Regions from separate parts of the Rahnella aquatilis CIP 78.65 genome, predicted to be linked through region 1. Evidence: predicted binding sites of a transcription regulator. Region 1 holds the regulator's gene; each other region holds the start of a gene.
What was found. Region 1 encodes CRP, which controls carbon source genes, mostly activating them, when cyclic AMP is high. Its sites were predicted from a motif close to ATGTGANNNNNNTCACAT; they were not measured.

Region 1 (3,746 bases):
TATGCATCACGCTGAGATGCGAAATCACGCGCCGCAGATGGCGTTCCATTTCGGTCAGCGGCATATCGGGGTGAAGTTCCGGTGCATTAAACAGATTGTTCTCGCTGCCCGGCCCGTCGTAGAGCAGCCGTTGCTGACAGCTTTGCAGCGCGATTTCGCAGGTCTGTAAATATTCCGTCGCCAGTTTTTCCGGCAGCATGTAATGCTCGCGGGCAAGGATCGTCATCGCGTTGATATGCTCGACCACAAACTGGCTGTGCGTCACCCATAAACGCATGTCCGCCAGATAATGCGAGTTAAACCCCGGTTCCTGCATCGCCTGGTTGAGCGAGGTAAACAGCTTATTGTGTGCCTGATTGACCTGCATACGGGTGTACGCCAGCCTGGCGGTGTCGGGATTTTCCTCAAGCAGCAGGCGGATAGCGTTCTGATAGGTTTCCAGCGCCTGGTGCGCATTCTGGCGCAGCAAACCGCTTTGCCATTGTGGCCACAGCCAGATAGTGCCACCGAATGCCAGTGCGCAGCCGATCAGCGTATCCACCAGCCGCGGTACCAGAAAATGCACGCCATTCATCGCCAGCAACTGCAGGGTATACACTGCCGTCACCGTCATGCCGACCATCGCCAGCCCGTAGTTTTTGCGTAAAACCGTATAGGACAACAGCGTGATCAGCAGCATGTACAGCAACGTGGTGCCTTCCGGCAACTCCAGTTTTAACAACCCTGAGGCAATCAGTAATCCGGCCAATGTGCCCAGCGCACGGTGCTGGATCCGCACGCGCGTGGCGTTATAGCCGTTCTGGCTGACCAGCATAATAGTCAGCAAAATCCAGTACGGTTTGGGCAGATTGAAAAACAGCCCCAGACTGCTGCCAATCGCCAGAATAATGCCCAGACGCGCGGCATTGCGCAGGGCCACGGATTTGAATGAGAGATAACTTTTCAGCGCAGGCCAGAAGGGCAGACGCGGCTGAGTGTTCATCAGATCGCGCCGGTACAACGGGCGCTGGGTGCGCAGCAGACGCGCGATACGGCTGAAATGGTAATAACAAAACTGGCCGACCGGATTGTCCGGGTTACGCGCGGCGATTTTCTCCAGCGCGGTCAGCTCATTGGCCATCGTAAAGCGCTCGGATAAGCGATGATAAAGGATATCGTCGGCAATCACCCGCAGACGGGCGGAAATCACCTGCGCATTGCGACGGATAACCGCTTCGGCATGGCTTTCCTCGACCAGTTTCTGTACTTCCTCCGGCTGATGGAGGCTGACGGTAATGTGCTCCTGCAAATCGAGTGCGACCTGAAAACGCTGAAACAGCCGCTTATGGTGATGATGATGTCCGTGCTGGGGCAACATGTGCAGTTGCTGATAAAGCAGGGCAATCAGGTCGATAACCTGCTGCTGGCGGGTCAGCAACGGCGGCAAAGCGGTTTCGGGATCGGTATGTTGCGTCAGCAGGCTGTACTTGGCTTCGAAATAATCCGCGAGTTGCAGATAGAGCTGGCTGAGCGTTTCGCGCATCGGTTGTTCTTTCGAAATACGAAACCACGCCCAGTTAAACAATCCGTACCAGGCGGTGCCGGCAGCGAACAGCACCGGGGCCTGCCACATCGGGCGCACGCCCACCATGCTCAGCGTGAAGATAGTTGCCACCAGCGCGCCGGGTAACAGACGCGCATGCAGCGGGCTGATTTCACCGGTGACACCGAGCAGTAACGCCAGCGACAGCATAATGAGCGGCAGCGGAACGTGCCAGTTTTCCAGCATCAGTTGCAGCAGAATACTGCTCACGGCAAAGAGTGAACCGCCGACGAGCAGGCGTTTGAAAAAGCGTTTGTGCGGAGTATCCAGACCGGCGATGTTGCAACAGGCCGGACAGAGAGAAAACAGCAGCCCCATTTGCAGATTGCCGAACAACCAGCAAATGCTGACAGGCAGGCACAACACCAGCGTCTGGCGCAGCGCGTAGTTCACTTCAGGATGGTAAAACAGTCTTCGCCATAGCGTCATGGGTAAAGCTTAGCCCATAAAAAAGGCGCGACAGTGTTCTGCCGCGCCAATTTTTGAGGGATTAACGTGTGCCGTAAACGACAATCGTTTTACCGTGTGCGGAGATCAGACTCTGATCTTCCAGCATTTTGAGGATTCGTCCGACTGTTTCACGTGAACAACCGACGATTTGGCCAATTTCCTGACGGGTAATCTTGATTTGCATCCCGTCCGGATGGGTCATTGCATCAGGCTGTTTAGCCAGATTAAGCAAGGTTTGAGCGATACGACCGGTTACGTCGAGGAAGGCAAGGTTGCCGACTTTCTCTGACGTCACTTGCAGACGGTTGGCCATCTGCGCGGAGAGGCGCATCAGAATATCCGGGTTAACCTGAATCAGCTGGCGGAATTTTTTATAAGAAATTTCAGCCACTTCACAGGCAGTTTTAGCACGTACCCAGGCACTGCGTTCCTGACCTTCTTCGAAGAGTCCCAGCTCGCCGATGAAGTCACCTTGGTTAAGGTAGGACAGTATCATTTCCTTGCCTTCTTCATCTTTAATCAGGACAGCAACTGACCCTTTCACGATGTAGTAAAGCGTTTCGGCTTTTTCACCCTGGTGAATCAGCGTACTTTTAGAAGGATACTTATGTATATGACAGTGAGACAGGAACCATTCAAGAGTCGGGTCTGTTTGTGGCTTGCCGAGAACCATTTGCTATTATCCTCTGTTGTTATCGCTGCCCAAAATCACAGGGCTCAGAGTTCCCTGTACGGCACTTCAAAATCCAAAGCGCCCTTTCAGCATATAACTCCCCAGAAATGCTGCAAGCGGATGTCGGAGTGCAACAGCCTGTTTATTGCTGTTATCACCGTGGGTTCTGTTCTTAAACCGCAAAAACCGTCACCGCAATTTACTGGAAAGTATGTTTCGGCTTTGTTTGTAGCACAGGTTTGAGATGCTGTCTTCTGTTGTCTCGCTTCAGCATGATGGCGATCGGGTTACGTTGCCAGATTTTAGGTGAAAGGGTACTCTGAGAGCAGATTTCGATAAGTTTATTCACCGGGAGAATAGTTCATGCATGCACGTGTCAAATGGGTTGAAGGGCTGACATTTTTAGGTGAGTCTGCATCGGGTCATCAGATTTCAATGGATGGCAATGCGGGTGATAAAGCCCCAAGCCCGATGGAAATGTTACTGATGTCCGCAGGCGGTTGCAGCGCAATCGATGTGGTATCAATTTTACAAAAAGGCCGTAATGACGTGCGTGATTGTGAAGTGAAGCTGACCTCACAACGCCGCGAAGAAGCGCCGCGCCTGTTCACGCACATTAATCTGCATTTTATCGTCACCGGGAAGGACCTGACCGATAAGATTGTCGAACGTGCGGTCAGCCTGTCTGCCGAAAAATACTGTTCTGTGTCTCTGATGCTGGGTAAAGCGGCCACCATCACCCACAGCTTTGAAGTGATTGCAGCCGAATAAAGTTTACTCGATCTTCTTGCCTTCCATCAGGCGTTGCACCAGCGGCGCCATGATCAGCTCCATCGCCAGCCCCATTTTGCCGCCCGGCACCACCAGCGTTTTGATGTGCGAGATAAACGACCCCTGTAACATCGCCAGCAGATACGGGAAATCGATGTCGTCCAGCCCCTGGAAGTGGATCACCACAAAGCTTTCATCCAGCGACGGAATGGCTTTTGCTGCGAACGGGTTTGAAGTGTCGATAGTTGGCACGCGCTGGAAGTTGATGTG
Region 2 (3,746 bases), 1.4 Mb from region 1:
CCACAAGGCGCGGCAATCCTGGGTGCAATCTCTGGCGCACACCACGTGCATCAGATGGCAGAACATTACGGTGTGCCGGTTATCCTGCACACCGACCACTGTGCGAAAAAACTGCTGCCATGGATCGACGGTCTGCTGGACGCGGGTGAAGCGCACTACGCGAAAACCGGTAAACCACTGTTCTCTTCTCACATGATTGATCTGTCTGAAGAATCCCTGGAAGAAAACATCGAAATTTGCAGCAAGTACTTAGCGCGCATGGCAAAAATCGACATGACTCTGGAAATCGAACTGGGTTGCACCGGCGGTGAAGAAGATGGCGTAGACAACAGCCATATGGACGCATCTGCACTGTACACTCAACCGCAAGACGTTGATTATGCCTACGAAAAACTGAACGCCATCAGCCCGCGTTTCACTATCGCTGCGTCATTCGGTAACGTACACGGTGTTTACAAACCAGGTAACGTTAAACTGACTCCAACGATCCTGCGTGATTCTCAGGAATACGTGTGCAAGAAACACAACCTGCCACACAACAGCCTGAACTTCGTATTCCACGGCGGTTCCGGTTCAACTGCAGCAGAAATCAAAGAATCTGTAGGTTACGGTGTGATCAAAATGAACATCGATACCGACACCCAGTGGGCTAACTGGGACGGTATCCTGCAGTTCTACAAGAAAAACGAAGCTTACCTGCAAGGTCAGTTGGGTAACCCGGAAGGCGCGGACAAACCTAACAAGAAATTCTATGACCCGCGCGTATGGCTGCGTTCTGCCCAGTCTTCCATGGTGACTCGCCTGGAACTGGCATTCAAAGAACTGAACGCGATCGACGTACTGTAATTCTTATCCTTCCGGTGCTTGACCACCGGAATGTGAGGATCATCGTCAAAGGGGCTCCGGCCCCTTTTTTATTGCCTGCTTTCCGGCCACAATAGCCCGTTATCCGTGTTTCGCCAGAATCCCCAAGAGAGAGCTATGAAGCCAAAATCTGTCACCCTCGATGATGTTGCTCGCCACGCCGGTGTGTCTTATCAGACCGTTTCGCGTGTACTGAATCAGGCTGCGCACGTCTCGGTCAGAACGCGCAATAAAGTTGAACAGGCGATGGCGGCGCTCAATTACGTCCCGAACCGTGTCGCCCAGCAACTGGCGGGCAAACAAAGTTACACGCTGGGTCTGGCGACCACTGAACTGGCGCTGCATGCGCCGTCACAAATTGCCTCGGCGATGAAAACACGTGCGAACCAGTTAGGCTTCAACGTCGTGATTTCGATGATTGATAACCTGAGCCTTGCCGCGTGTCGTACAGCGGTGAATGAACTGATGTCGCAGCGTGTCGATGGCGTGCTGATTAACGTGCCGCTGTCGAATGAAGACGCAGACGCGATCGCACAGCTTTGCGGCAATTTACCGGCGCTGTTTCTGGATGTTGATCCGCAGGCCGATGTGTTTAAAATTCTGTTCGATCCTCACTGCGGGGCAGAGCAGGGCGTGGAGCATTTGCTGGCGCTCGGACATCAGCAGATCGCCGTACTGACCGGCCCGCTGGGATCCATCTCTGCGCGTCTGCGCTATGAAGGCTGGCTGAAAACGCTGGCGATGCATAATATTACGCCCTGTGCGGTTCAGCATGGCGACTGGAGTGCGGCGTCGGGTTATCAGCAGGCATTATTGTTGCTCAATCAGCCTGCACGGCTTACGGCTATTCTGGTGGCCAATGACCAGATGGCGCTGGGTGTCCTGCGCGCTGTCCATGAGTTTGGCCTGCGGGTGCCGGAACAAATCTCGGTGATAGGCTATGATGACACCGAAGACAGCGCCTTTTTCTTCCCGCCGCTGACCACCATCAAGCAGGATTTCCGCCTGCTCGGGCACGAGAGCATTAACCGGCTGGTTGAGCATCTGCATACGCATGGCGATCATCAGCAATCCTCGCTGTTACTGCCCACGTCCCTGGTGGAACGCCACACAACCGCCAGACCCGGCGAAGACAACGTGTCACAGGAAGCCTTGTCGCAGGAACTGATCCGCATCGCCCGCCAGCTCAGCGCGCTGTAACTCCCCTTTTCAGAACAGACTGACGCGGAATTTGTGATCCGCGTCCCTTTCCCGCATCCCGGTACTTTACTTACTCTCTCCCGTTACGCATGTTTATATGATTGTGAGCGCATAACAATTTACGGGGAGATATTATGACGTCATCAGCGGAAGATAAATTATCATCACTGGCCACTGTTCTGGCCCGCCGCGACTGGGAAAAACCGGCCTCGACGCAGTGCAACCGGTTACCCGCGCACCCGCCGTTCAACAGCTGGCGCGATGCAGAAGAAGCGAGAAGCAACAAGGCTTCAGAAAAATCCCGCAGCCTGAATGGCCAGTGGGCGTTCAGCTATTTTACCCGTCCTGAAGCCGTGCCGGAACAATGGCTGCAACAGGATCTGGCGGGTGCCGACTCTGTGCAGGTGCCATCAAACTGGCAACTGGCGGGTTATGACGCGCCGATTTACACCAACGTTCAATACCCGATCCCCGTCAATCCGCCGTTTGTACCGCAAGAAAATCCTACCGGTTGTTACTCGCTCACAGTTTCAGTGGATAATGACTGGCTGAGCAGCGGGCAGACGCGCATTGTGTTCAACGGCGTCAACTCTGCTTTCTATTTATGGTGTAACGGTCAGTGGATTGGGTATTCACAGGACAGCCGTTTACCGGCGGAATTCGATCTCAGTGGCGTACTGCACGCAGGCGAAAACCGTCTGGCGGTCATGGTGCTGCGCTGGAGCGACGGCAGCTATCTGGAGGATCAGGATATGTGGCGCATGAGCGGGATCTTCCGCGATGTCACGTTGCTGCATAAACCGGCGGAGCAGATTACCGACTTACAGGTACGCACGCATTTGTTTCATGGCTTCACGCAGGCCGAACTGGAAGTGCAGGTCAGCGCCGCCGTGCCGCAGGAAAACGCAGCGGATTACCAGATACGCGTCCAGTTGTGGCAGGGCGATAAACCGGTCGCAGAACATCAGCAACCGCTCGGCAGCGAAATCATTGATGAGCGCGGGTCGGCATATGACCGCACCACGCTGCGTTTGCCGGTCAGCCAGCCTGCGTTGTGGAGTGCGGAACAACCGGCGCTGTATCGTGCCGTCGTTTCCCTGATTTCTCCGCAGGGGCAGCTTATTGAAGCCGAAGCCTGCGATGTGGGCTTCCGGCAGGTGGAAATCAGCAACGGGTTGCTGAAAGTGAACGGCCAGCCGGTATTGATCCGTGGCACCAACCGTCACGAGCATCATCCCGAAAACGGTCAGGTGATGGATGAAGCCACCATGCGCCGGGACATCGTGCTGATGAAGCAACACAACTTCAACGCCGTGCGCTGCTCGCATTATCCCAACCATCCGCTATGGTACCGGCTTTGCGACGAATACGGTTTGTACGTGGTCGATGAAGCGAATATCGAAACCCACGGCATGCAGCCGATGAACCGTCTGTCTGACGATCCGGTGTGGTTCAACGCTTTCAGCGAACGCGTCACCCGCATGGTGCAGCGCGACCGCAACCATCCGTGCATCATCATCTGGTCACTGGGCAATGAGTCCGGCCATGGGGCGAATCACGATGCACTTTACCGCTGGATCAAATCTGTCGATCCGACCCGTCCGGTGCAGTACGAAGGCGGCGGCGCCAACAGCGCAGCCACCGACATTATCTGCCCGATGTATTCCCGTGTTGAGCAGGAT
Region 3 (3,746 bases), 1.8 Mb from region 1:
AGAAAAAGAACAGATTCTGGTCGTGAACCTGTCCGGCCGCGGCGATAAAGACATTTTCACCGTACACGACATCCTGACTGCCCGGGGAGAGATTTAATGGAACGTTATCAGCAATTATTCAAGCGTCTGGAAAGCAAAAAAGAAGGGGCTTTTGTTCCTTTTGTCACGCTGGGCGATCCGGGCGTTGAGCTGTCACTGTCAATCATCGATACGCTGATTGAAGCCGGTGCCGACGCACTGGAACTGGGTATCCCGTTCTCCGATCCTCTGGCCGATGGCCCGACGATTCAGAATGCAAACCTTCGTGCTTTTGCTGCGGGTGTAACGCCAACGCACTGCTTCAATATGCTGGCGCGCATCCGGGAAAAGCATCCGGATATCCCGATTGGCCTGCTCATGTACGCCAATCTGGTGTTCCACAACGGCATTGAAACTTTCTATCAGCGTTGTGCTGAAGTGGGGGTCGATTCGGTACTGGTCGCCGATGTGCCATTTGAAGAATCTGCGCCATTCCGTGCGGCTGCCTTACGCCACGGCATCGCCCCTATTTTCATCTGTCCGCCAAATGCCTCTGACGATTTACTGCGTGAGATTTCGTCTCATGGCCGTGGCTACACCTATTTGCTGTCACGTGCTGGTGTGACGGGCACAGAAAAACGCGCGCTGACGCCGCTGAATCATCTGGTGGATAAACTTCGCGAATACAATGCGGCACCGCCTTTGCAGGGCTTCGGTATTTCCGAACCTTCACAGGTGAAAGAAACGCTGGCCGCAGGCGCAGCCGGAGCTATTTCCGGTTCAGCGACGGTGCGCATTATCGAAAACAATCTGCATCAACCTTCTGAAATGCTGGCCCAGCTTTCCCGTTTCGTCAGCGAAATGAAAGCGGCTACACGCGCTCAGTAGTTGTTCTCAGACAGAACCTCAGCCGAAAAGTGACTAAGGTTCTGTTTCTTTTAATTTCTTACTATTTTTTTACCCCGCTTAATTTGTATTACCCCTTTCAATAATCCAAACTAAAATGACTCTGCAGATCAATGATATTGTGCGCGATATTAATATCACGTGGTCGGTTAAGAGTTTGTTTCTTTTGGTTTTATAACAAATCATGGAGTGTTATTTATGAAGCTATTCAAAACATTGTCCGCATTCTGCATGGCTGCGGTTGTGGTCATGGCTGTTGCCGCTTGTGCGCCGACGAAAAAATCAGAAGGAACCGGTGGTTACATCGATGACACTGTCATCACCACAAAAGTTAAATCTGCCCTGCTGGCAGATAAGAGCATTAAATCCACTGAGATCAGCGTCGAAACCTTTAAAGGCCGCGTGCAGTTGAGTGGTTTTGTGACGTCAACGGCGGATGCAAACCGTGCAGTTGAAGTGACTCGCGGCGTATCTGGTGTGCGCTCGATTGAGAATGACATGCGGCTGAAATAGCCTGGAACAGAACGGGTGAATGACTGAAGAGGCGCAGAAGCGCCTCTTTTTTTATGCGTTGCCAGAAAAATCAGAAACGATAGCCGGCGCCAAACATAAAGACCCATGGGTCGATCCGGGTGTTGATGTTTTGCTGCTCACCACCGGCTTTGAATTTGACTTCAGTATCAATATCCATCCACCAGACAGACATGTTAATCAACCAGTTATCGTCCAGGTTGTAATCCAGACCGGCCTGCGTTGCCACGCCCCAGGAATCTTTGACGCTTAAATCTGAAAGCCCGGCATCACGCCCGGTCTGGTTAAAATCTGCGTCATAGAATGTGGTGTAGTTGATACCCACACCGAGGTACGGACGCAATTTGTCCTGCCGGTCACCAAAGTAATATTGTGCCATCAGGGACGGCGGTAACTGTTTCACTTCTGCGATAGTCCCGGTACTTTGCAGACCGACTTTGTGCTGGAACGGTGTGGCGGCCAGCAACTCCATCCCGATATTGTCAGTGAACATGTAGCCGAGGGTTAATCCCATCTGCGTGTTGTTATTGATATTAAAAGAACCCAGACCCAGCACGTTGTCCGAACCTTCTGTCGGACGAACCGTGGCGGTCCCTACGCGAAAAATCACATCCCCGGCCTGATGTGCGCTCGAGACTGCCGGAAATGCCGCTGCTGCCACTAATGCCCAATATGCTGCTTTCATTGTCCCTTCCCTTTGTGTGGATTAGTTATCAACCGCGCGAATGATACCTACTCTTTGGTATGGTTTGATCAATGCGGGATCACATCTTTAAAACAAAAAGTAAGAAAATGCATCTTCCGCAAAGCGATCTAAATCTATAAAAACAAAGGAATTGATCTGCATCAAAAATGAGGAGATTCTGTTGTTTTGTTAACAGGTGATATTTCAGTTGCTAAAAAAAATGGCGCTGCGTAATTTGCATACTCATAGTGGGTTTTGGTTTGGTGCCGTAAGGAGTCGGTAACTTCCAAGATGGGCGAAATTAACAATCCTTGTATGACCTGTGGCGCATGCTGCGCTTATTTCCGCGTTTCATTTTATTGGGCTGAATCTGAAGAGGCTGGCGGGTGTGTTCCGCAGGCACTGACAGAGCAAGTCACCCCTTTTCTGAGTTGCATGCAAGGTACTAACAGTAAAACGCCGCGCTGTGTTGCCCTTAAGGGGGAAGTAGGACACGCGGTTTCCTGTTCTGTTTACACCAACCGTCCGACACCGTGCCGCGAATTCGATCAGTCAGGATTGAATGGCATCGCCAATGACGCCTGCGATCGTGCCCGTGCAAAGTATGGTCTGCCCCCTCTGGATGTCGATTTACCGACGATTGATCTCAGTCACCTCAGTTGCGTCTGAGCAGAGATTCAGCGGCGGGTCTGATAGGAAATCAGCGCAAAACTATCGGCGGGAGGCATTTAAAGGGTACAATCCCCGCCTTATTGATTTTTGCTTTTTGCCAAGGAGCGTCCATGTCTATCACGGCCAGTACGTTGTACCGTGACAGTTATAATTTTATGCGTAATCAGATGAGTAGCGTTTTGGCGCTCTCGGTTCTGGCCGCATTAATCACCGTCATATTGAGCTGGGTTTTAAGTCCTTCCGCTGAGCAGGTCGAGTCTATCGGGCAACTGATGAGCAATATGACCGGCATGAGCGTCAGCGATATGATGGGATATATTGAGCAGCAGATTACTCCGGAGCAGCAAAGCGCAATTTTCCGTTACAGCCTGGCCGCTCTGCTGTCGACGCTTGCCGGAAACGTGATTCTGGTTGGCGGCGTTCTGACGTTGATTCAGCTGGTTTCCCAGGGCGTTCGCGCCAGTATCACGCAAATCATAAGTGCGTCATTGCCTGTCTTGCCGCGTCTGGCTATTTTGCTGTTTATTTACAGCATCATGTTCCGTATCGGCCTCGCCCTGCTGTTTGTTCCGGCCTTCCTGATTGCGATTGCGTGGTCAATGTCACCGGTGATTTCCTGTAAAGAGAATGCCGGCGTGTTCAAAGCAATGCGCCTGAGCACCCGTCTGGCCTTCAGCAATGTGCGTCTGGTTACCCCGGCCGTGATGCTGTGGATTGTGGCGCAGGTCGTGCTGATGCTGTTTGTTGGCGTGCTGAGCGCATTAAATCCGATGATTGGCGCCGTCATTCTCGGCGCACTGAGCAATATAATCAGTGCTTTTATGCTGATTTATCTGTTCCGTCTTTACATGAAATTACATGCATAATATAGACACAACTTTTTCAGGGGCGCTCCGGCGCCCTTTTCTTTTGTCCGCGAAATGATTCCGGTATA
Region 4 (3,746 bases), 1.1 Mb from region 1:
CAGAACAGCATCACCACGAAAGACAATGTCCCTTCAATGATGAACAACCAGCGCCAGTCGAGCGTATCGAGAATCAAACCAGACAGCGGGGCGGTGATCATGCCGCCGAGGGGCGCGAACATCAGCACGTAAGCATTGGCGCGTCCGCGTTCTTTATCGGGGAACCAGTTGCTGACCATCGTCAGCACCACCGGCAACATCCCGCCTTCTGCCACACCCAGCGCAAAGCGCAGGAACAGCAACTGATACTGATTGGTAATCAGCCCGGTCAGAATCGAGATAATCGCCCAGGCAACCAGGGAACAGGCGATAAATTTCCGTCCGCTGCCGTGCACGGCCAGGCTGCCGCCCGGAACCTGCAGGAATAAATACCCGATAAAGAAAATACCGGCGGCCAGACCGGCCATTGAAGCAGTAATCCCCAACTCGGCATCCATCCCGCCGGGCATGGCAAAACTAATATTGACCCTGTCCATGAAGGAAATAATGCAAGCGATAAGGATTGGCGTAATGACACGTAACCAGCGGGCCTTAGGAATTTTATTATCCATGTTCTTTCCTCTGTGTACTTGTAACGGCGATGGCTTAATAAAAGCATTTTGAGGAAAGTATTTCGTGACAGGAGTCACGTTGAATTATGTTAAGAAAAGGTGTTACCACTTACGTGATCCTGCACCGGAGTTGGCGTGCAGGACGGCGGGGGAGAAATGGACGGGAAAGCAGAATTAAATGGTGCCGCCGAGGGAGATACGGTAGTGCAAATCCACCCGTTCGATCGTAGGCAGGTTTCTGATTTTTTTGAGTAATATCTCCGCCACCACTTTTCCCATTTCAAAGCGCGGGGTGATAACACTGGCTAATAAAGGTGTGGTCGCGAGACCGATATCCAGCCCGTGGAAACCGGAAATAGCCATATCTTGCGGTACGCGGATCCCCAGTTTGATACATTCCTGTAACACGCCGACGGCAATATCGTCATTGGTACACAAAATCGCGTTGGTCTGCGGATATAACTGACGCGCCATGGCCAGCATGCCCGCACCGATAGATACCGACGACACTTTATTAGGCGTGATATGCACCGGCGTCAGTCCGCGTTCATTCATGGCGCGGCTGTAACCCTGATAACGCTTCTGGTCGCGGGCATCCGACATCGAACCGAAATACACCACATGTTGTTTGCCACTGGCGAGCAATGTATTCGCCATATCGTAACCGGCCTGCTGGTTATCAAAACCGACGGCAATCCGCCCGTGCGGGTCGTCGAGATCCATCACCTGGGCAACAGGAATTTCTGCGGCATTCAGGTACTTATCGGCTTTCAGGGTATGCACGGAATCGGTGAGGATCAGCCCGGCCAGTTGATAACCAAGCAGATTAATGATGTGTTCTTCTTCGCGCTCTTTGCTGTAATCGTAATTGACCACCAGCGTCTGAAAGCCCTGCGCGGAAGTGACCGACTCAATGCCCGCCAGCAAGTCGGAGAAAATCTGGTTGTTAAACGAAGGCACTAAAATACCGATACGCGGCGCTTTGGCCGGTCCGCGGGCTTCTTCCAGCGGATAGCCCACTTCTTCCATCACCTTCGTGATGCGTTCGCGGGTTTCAGGAGACACCTTTTCCGGCGTGCGCAGAAAACGGCTCACCGTCATCTTCGTGACATCCGCCAGTTGGGCGATGTCCTGTAGTGTCACGCGCTGGTTTCTCATGCGGAGTTTTCCTGATTGGGCCTGCAAAGAATCTTTGTTATTGAAACAGAAAGCGCCGGAGATTGTTATCAAAATGATGATGATCACACCGGGAGTAACAGGGTTTTTTAACATCCCGTCAGGTGATCTGCATCACAGTTTAGCGCGGAGTAAACCGGTGTAGTGAAGCTAACTTTTTAAATCCGCATTCAATAAGGCCAACGTCATGACAAATCTCTTCTCACTGGACAATAAAAAGATTCTGATTACCGGTTCGACGCGCGGTCTGGGTTTCCTGCTGGCGAAAGGGCTGGCGCAGCATGGTGCAGAAATTATCGTTAATGGTACACAACAGGGATCCACGCAAAAAGCCGCTGAAGCCTTGCGGGCAGAGGGTTTTATCGCCCATGCGGTGTCATTTGATGTCACCAGCAGCCAGGCGGTGAATCAGGCGATTGATCATATTGAAAGCACCATCGGGCCGATTGATGTGCTGGTGAATAACGCCGGTATTCAGCGTCGCCATAAATTTACCGAGTTTCCGGAAAAAGACTGGGACGACGTGATTGCCGTGAATCAGAAATCCGTGTTTCTGGTGTCACAGGCGGTGGCGCGTTACATGATCCGGCGCGAACGCGGCAAAATCATTAATATCGGTTCGATGCAAAGCGAGCTGGGCCGCGACACCATTACGCCCTATGCCGCCTCGAAAGGTGCGGTAAAAATGCTGACCCGCGGCATGTGTGTTGAGCTGGCACGCTACAATATTCAGGTGAACGGTATCGCGCCTGGCTATTTCAAAACCGACATGACGCAGGCGCTGGTGGATAACAAAGAGTTTTCCGAATGGCTGTGTAAACGCACACCAGCCGCGCGCTGGGGCAATCCTGAAGAGCTGGTGGGCGGCGCGGTTTATCTGTCCTCCAAAGCCTCGGATTTCGTCAACGGACATCTTCTTTTCATTGATGGCGGCATGTTAGCTGCTGTGTAGAAGGAGCCGAAATGAGCACTGAAGACATAAAAATCGCCTTAGTGACCGGCGGCGGGAGCGGTATCGGGTTAAGCGCCGCGAAAGCGCTGGAAGCGATCGGATTTAAAGTGATCCTGGCCGGACGCAATAAAGAAAAACTCGATCAGGCGGTTGCGTTGTTTGCACCGGGGCAGGCGGTGGCACGTCAGCTGGATGTTACCAGCCCGCAATCGGTCGCCGCGCTGTTTCAGGATATTCAGGAAACCTTCGGGCGGTTGGATCTGCTGTTCAATAACGCCGGTAATAACGTGAAGGATGTGCCGGTCGATGAACTGCCGGTAGAAGACTGGCTGTCGGTGATCAATACCAATCTGACCGGCGCATTCTTGTGTACGCAGGCGGCGGTTAAGCTGATGAAACGTCAGACGCCGCAGGGCGGACGTATCATCAATAACGGTTCGATTTCGGCACAATCGCCGCGTCCGAATTCCGCCCCTTACACCGCCAGTAAACATGCGATCACCGGCCTGACCAAATCCACCGCGCTGGACGGACGGGCGTTCAACATAGCCTGCGGGCAAATCGATGTCGGCAATGCGGCGACGGACATGGGTAATAAGGCGCTGGCGGGCAGGATGCAGGCGGACGGACATATCGCTGAGGAGCCGGTTATTCCGGTGGAACGCGTCGGCGAGGCCGTGGCGTTTATGGCCGGTTTACCGCTCGACACCAACGTACTGACCATGACCGTGATGGCAAGTGCCATGCCGCTGGTCGGGCGCGGTTAAGCTGAGTTTCAGGCATAAAAAACGGCCCGTCATGGGCCGTTTTGCATTTCAGTGTACGGATTACGCCGCTTTGGTTTTGCGTTTCCGGCCGAGCCAGAAAATCAGCACCAGCAGAACAATCACGCCAGCCACCATCGCCGGAGCCATGAACGGTTGCAGTTTTGCCAGCAATGTCACCGGACCGCCTGCGCGTAACACCGCCACATCCTGCGCGCTGACCTGAATGGCCGCGTTGCCGTAGTTCTTCAGCACGTAGTTGGAGATGTCGGCAATCTGCTGATCATCGAGCTGACCGACATA

Region 2: RAHAQ2_RS17335 (beta-galactosidase) is a predicted target of CRP. The motif match lies at 2,096-2,113, and genes of this name have one in related genera.
Region 3: ompW (outer membrane protein OmpW) is a predicted target of CRP. The motif match lies at 2,290-2,307, and genes of this name have one in related genera.
Region 4: idnO (gluconate 5-dehydrogenase) is a predicted target of CRP. The motif match lies at 1,781-1,798, and genes of this name have one in related genera.

Annotation. Positions count from the first base shown of each region.
Region 1 covers NC_016818.1:331,355-335,100, forward strand. Annotated here, with positions in the region: gene RAHAQ2_RS01460 (YccS/YhfK family putative transporter) at 1-2,011, opposite strand, end outside; gene crp (cAMP-activated global transcriptional regulator CRP) at 2,073-2,705, opposite strand; gene RAHAQ2_RS01470 (OsmC family protein) at 3,069-3,476, shown strand; gene RAHAQ2_RS01475 (phosphoribulokinase) at 3,480-3,746, opposite strand, start outside.
Region 2 covers NC_016818.1:3,810,655-3,814,400, reverse strand. Annotated here, with positions in the region: gene fbaA (class II fructose-bisphosphate aldolase) at 1-846, shown strand, start outside; gene RAHAQ2_RS17340 (LacI family DNA-binding transcriptional regulator) at 982-2,064, shown strand; gene RAHAQ2_RS17335 (beta-galactosidase) at 2,199-3,746, shown strand, end outside.
Region 3 covers NC_016818.1:2,155,299-2,159,044, reverse strand. Annotated here, with positions in the region: gene trpB (tryptophan synthase subunit beta) at 1-97, shown strand, start outside; gene trpA (tryptophan synthase subunit alpha) at 97-906, shown strand; gene RAHAQ2_RS09910 (BON domain-containing protein) at 1,123-1,437, shown strand; gene ompW (outer membrane protein OmpW) at 1,508-2,140, opposite strand; gene RAHAQ2_RS09900 (YkgJ family cysteine cluster protein) at 2,432-2,809, shown strand; gene RAHAQ2_RS09895 (YciC family protein) at 2,923-3,678, shown strand.
Region 4 covers NC_016818.1:1,461,315-1,465,060, forward strand. Annotated here, with positions in the region: gene RAHAQ2_RS06705 (MFS transporter) at 1-551, opposite strand, end outside; gene RAHAQ2_RS06710 (LacI family DNA-binding transcriptional regulator) at 726-1,709, opposite strand; gene idnO (gluconate 5-dehydrogenase) at 1,915-2,679, shown strand; gene RAHAQ2_RS06720 (SDR family oxidoreductase) at 2,691-3,446, shown strand; gene RAHAQ2_RS06725 (cytochrome c) at 3,507-3,746, opposite strand, start outside.